One region of the Ornithinibacillus xuwenensis genome, then DNA from elsewhere that is predicted to be linked to it. Evidence: a T-box and tRNA genes for the amino acid it is inferred to sense, from the RefSeq annotation. Region 1 holds a T-box; the other holds one or more tRNA genes.
The links. The T-box of region 1 lies ahead of ABC228_RS00845 (valine--tRNA ligase). A T-box ahead of a tRNA ligase gene usually reads a tRNA of that ligase, here a tRNA-Val.
Positions count from the first base shown of each region.

Region 1 (2,396 bases):
AAAAGATTTACTTAAACATGTAGAACGATTTGAACAAAGGCACTTTATGTCACCAATTGAATTATTAGTATGCACACAGTATCGAGATGTGGTTCATGCCTGCTATCTTCTGGATAGGCGACTTAATCAATATTTGGATCAGCTAGAAGAGCTTACGGAGTGGCGTATATGCCTGTGCCATGGAAGATTAATACCTGAACACATTCTTCAAAACGATCATACGTATTTGGTTAATTGGGAACATGCTTCCTATAAACATCCTATCGATGACCTCACTACGCTATTAGGAGCAAATGCAATAAATTATGATGCAGAAACAAAAGATTTAATGCAAGAATTCAACCATTATATGGATGAAAATAAATTGGAGAATCATGAGCTGAATTTACTAGGCATATATTTACTTGATCCAACTGCATACATCACTTTGATAGATCAATTTACAAGTACAGCTTCAGAGAAATCTATGATAGAACAAGTAGTACAGATACAACGATTGCATCGACAGCTTCTATTCGGAGTGCAATTTTCAGAACATATTACGGCTGAGTATGAAATGCTTTCATTTGATGAGAGCAGCAGTGATGCTTAAATCCATTTCAAATAAAAGGCAATAAATAAGAATCCAATTAATAGGGTTAATAATACATCAAACGTTGTTGGAATAAGAATCGTTCGTATTAGTTGGAATATAAGAATTGGTAATGTTACCGTTTCAGCTATGAATAAACATTTTTTTGCCCATGGTGGTAAACGATAGCGATAATATCGAGCCATAAATAATCACCTCAACTTTTCACCAAGCGTTTCTTTTTGTAATACTATATGTATAAACCTAGTTGTTTTGTGCAATGATTCAATTAATAGTTGCTTTTATAAATGAAATTGGCTAAAATATAAAAATAACTAATAATCGATTATAAAAAGAAGCAAATGATAGGGAAGAGTACAGAATATTTGCCTTAAAGAGAGGAAAACAGTTGGTGAGAGTTTTCTAGGTGGAATTTTTGGAAGGTCGCCCTTAATGCAGCTACTCTGAACCTGAACGTTCTAGTAGGAGTATGCCGGTTCATGACCGTTATCAAGCAATGAGTGTGCAGGTATTACGTATACCTGTAAACAAAGGTGGTACCACGGAAAATATGCCCTTTTCGTCCTTTTTCTAGGATGAAAAGGGCTTTTATATTTTAGGGAGGTTTATTGTATGGAAGAAAAAGAAAATACGACTTTACCGCCAAAGTATGATCCGCAAGCAGTAGAGAAAGGTCGCTATAAGTTTTGGTTAGAGGGTAAATATTTTGAAGCAACAGGAGATCTGGATAAGGAGCCGTTCTCTATTGTTATTCCGCCTCCAAATGTAACTGGTAGGCTACATCTTGGGCATGCATGGGACACAACCATGCAGGATACTATTTCACGTATGAAGCGAATGCAGGGATATGATGTATTATGGCTTCCAGGAATGGATCATGCTGGTATTGCTACTCAAGCCAAAGTTGAAGCAAGACTTAAAGAAGATGGAACAAATCGTTATGAATTAGGTAGAGAGAAGTTCCTTGAGAAGGCTTGGGATTGGAAGGAAGAATATGCTGATTTTATCCGTTCCCAATGGGAAAAGCTTGGTCTTGGATTAGACTATTCTAGAGAGCGTTTTACCCTAGATGAAGGACTGTCAGATGCTGTTAAAGAAGTTTTTGTTTCCCTGTATGAGAAGGGGCTAATTTACCGTGGTGAATACATCATTAATTGGGACCCAGAGACGAAAACAGCTTTATCAGATATAGAGGTAATTTACAAAGAGGTTACAGGTAATTTTTATCACCTGAAATATCCGATTAAAGATAGTAATGAAACAATTGAAATTGCTACTACACGTCCAGAAACCATGCTTGGAGATACAGCAGTAGCTGTACATCCTAAGGATGAGCGATATAGCCACTTAGTCGGTAAAACAATTGTCTTACCGATAACAGGCCGAGAAATCAAAATAGTAGCCGATGATTATGTTGATCGTGAATTTGGTTCCGGAGCTGTAAAAATTACACCTGCACATGATCCAAATGATTTTGAAATTGGAAACCGCCATAATCTAGAACGAATTCTTGTTATGAATGAAGACGGGACAATGAACGAGAATGCTGGCAAATATAAAGGTATGGATCGTTTTGAATGTCGTAAACAAATTGTTCAAGATTTAGAGGACATGGGTGTGTTGTTTAAAATCGAGGAGCATATTCATCAGGTTGGACACTCTGAAAGAAGTGGCGCGGTTGTCGAACCATATCTATCGACTCAATGGTTTGTTAAGATGCAACCTTTGGCAGATGCTGCTTTAGATATGCAAAACACGGAAGAGCGCATTAACTTTGTTCCGAAACGATTTGAGCAAACGTATT
Region 1 is NZ_JBDIML010000001.1:151,230-153,625, forward strand. It holds gene ABC228_RS00835 (phosphotransferase) at 1-592, shown strand, start outside; gene ABC228_RS00840 (hypothetical protein) at 589-777, opposite strand; T-box leader at 925-1,162, shown strand; gene ABC228_RS00845 (valine--tRNA ligase) at 1,205-2,396, shown strand, end outside.

Region 2 (2,396 bases), on a different contig from region 1:
AAGATGGTATGATTCCAATAAAAAAGATGATTTGAATTAATTTCTTGTTCCTTGTATAAAGTGTGAGTATGGCGATTATTCCAGCTATGCTACATAATTGAAAAGGCAGGAACTCAGCAGGGTTCCACGAACCATTCACAATTCCCCAAGTTTGGTAGCTTAGCTCAGAAAGAATGAGACTGCTAAATAATCCCCAGCGTAATATCGTGTTTAATAATGACTTATTTCTTAATTTAGTTGAATAGATTACTAGAAATAATAAACCAATTATGTAGATGAAGATAATAACAAGATGATACTTTCCGAACACGTTAAATGGTTCTACAATGTTACTTCCAAACCAATCATTCATGTGTATCCCCCCGCAGGAATTCAATAGAGTAAAAGGACGCTTACTATTACTAGCAAGCGCCTAAAATGACAATTATACTATTCATCAACCACCCATTATATGGTAGCCAGAATCAACATGTAAAACTTCTCCTGTTACACCTCTTGAAAGATCACTTAAAAAGAATAGTGTTGCATCTCCAACTTGATCTTGATCAACATTTCGACGTAATGGAGCTTTCTCTTCCACAATTCCCATTTTCTCATTAAAGCCAGATACACCTTTAGCCGCTAGCGTGCGAATAGGGCCTGCTGACACGGCATTTACGCGAATGCCATGCTTTCCTACATCTTCTGCTAAATACCTTACACTAGCTTCTAATGATGCTTTGGCAACACCCATTACATTGTAGTTTGGTATTACTCGTTCAGCTCCAAGATAAGTTTGGGTAACGATGCATCCGCCCTCCGTCATTAACGGTTTTGCGGCTTTCGTTACAGCAACTAGAGAAAATGCACTAATATTTTGCGCCAATAGAAAACCATCTCGGGATGTATCAGCAAACTCACCTTTTAGATCGTCACGATCTGCAAATGCAACAGCATGTACTAGTCCGTGAATTACACCGACTTTTTCTTTTATTTCATGAAAAGCTTTTGTAATACTTTCATCATCAGCAACATCGCAAGATACAATGAGTTTCGCTTCAATATTATTCTGATCTAATAATTTCACTAACTTGTTATAGGATCTTTCTTGTCTATTCGTAAAAATCATATTCGCGCCAGCATTGTGTAATGATTTTGTTATTCCCCAAGCAATACTTCGCTCATTTGCAACACCCATTACAACAATATTTTTATTTTTTAATAGTTCCGTCATTTTGAACCTCCATTTTATGATTAACTATTAGTACCTTATTCTAATTTATCATTTTTTAAACTAAAAACCAATTTTTTTCAATAAATTTATTAATCTTTGGGCATTGATAACCTTATGAGGACGGGATTTTATAGGCTGCAATAAAATTTTTAAAAAAAATATCGATTTTCTCTTTACAAAGGGTTTAAATCTGTATATAATAAAATTCGTTGACTGCAAGACAAGTTATTAATTCCTAGTTTATTGGCCCGTTGGTCAAGCGGTTAAGACACCGCCCTTTCACGGCGGTAACACGGGTTCGAATCCCGTACGGGTCACCATATGGAGGATTAGCTCAGCTGGGAGAGCACCTGCCTTACAAGCAGGGGGTCACAGGTTCGAGCCCTGTATCCTCCACCATTACCATGCCGGCCTAGCTCAATTGGTAGAGCAACTGACTTGTAATCAGTAGGTTGGGGGTTCAAGTCCTCTGGCCGGCACCATTTTTATGTATAAAATACAAGAAAATAACTACACTAAATACGGAGGGGTAGCGAAGTGGCTAAACGCGGCGGACTGTAAATCCGCTCCCTCGGGTTCGGCAGTTCGAATCTGCCCCCCTCCACCATTTAGATTATTGGGCTATAGCCAAGCGGTAAGGCAACGGGTTTTGGTCCCGTGATTCCCAGGTTCGAATCCTGGTAGCCCAGCTTTTTTTATTTTTACGAGATGTTTTATACATATTTTTTGAGCCATTAGCTCAGTCGGTAGAGCAAACCGCTAGCATCTTTGAATCTTCTACTATGTGCAGGTTTGCGAGGAGTGCTACTTCACTGAATGATCTTGCAACACGACGAGCATCTTTGGAGAATTACTTCTACCGAATACACCACGGGTAACCCCGAACCATTCAATTTTATGAATTTTCTGGAAGCTGCTGGTGTCATGTAAACAATATTGATTTTTGAATCATTTCACGAGCCATTAGCTCAGTCGGTAGAGCATCTGACTTTTAATCAGAGGGTCGAAGGTTCGAATCCTTCATGGCTCATCAATAAAATAGCGCAAATAAAAACAAGGTTGTTATGTGTAGCAACCTTGTTTTTATTTGCATTTTAAACGTTTTTTTAACATAATAGATAGAGTAATTCTTTTTATAATAGGAAGAATTTAGCGCTATAAATAATAATAACTTTTACTTATA
Region 2 is NZ_JBDIML010000008.1:2,123-4,518, forward strand. It holds gene ABC228_RS16960 (YwaF family protein) at 1-352, opposite strand, end outside; gene fabI (enoyl-ACP reductase FabI) at 437-1,213, opposite strand; tRNA gene ABC228_RS16970 (tRNA-Glu) at 1,459-1,533, shown strand; tRNA gene ABC228_RS16975 (tRNA-Val) at 1,537-1,612, shown strand; tRNA gene ABC228_RS16980 (tRNA-Thr) at 1,620-1,695, shown strand; tRNA gene ABC228_RS16985 (tRNA-Tyr) at 1,737-1,820, shown strand; tRNA gene ABC228_RS16990 (tRNA-Gln) at 1,831-1,902, shown strand; tRNA gene ABC228_RS16995 (tRNA-Lys) at 2,171-2,243, shown strand.
Region 2: it has a tRNA-Val gene. The T-box ahead of ABC228_RS00845 (valine--tRNA ligase) is inferred to sense a tRNA for this amino acid. The anticodon was not compared.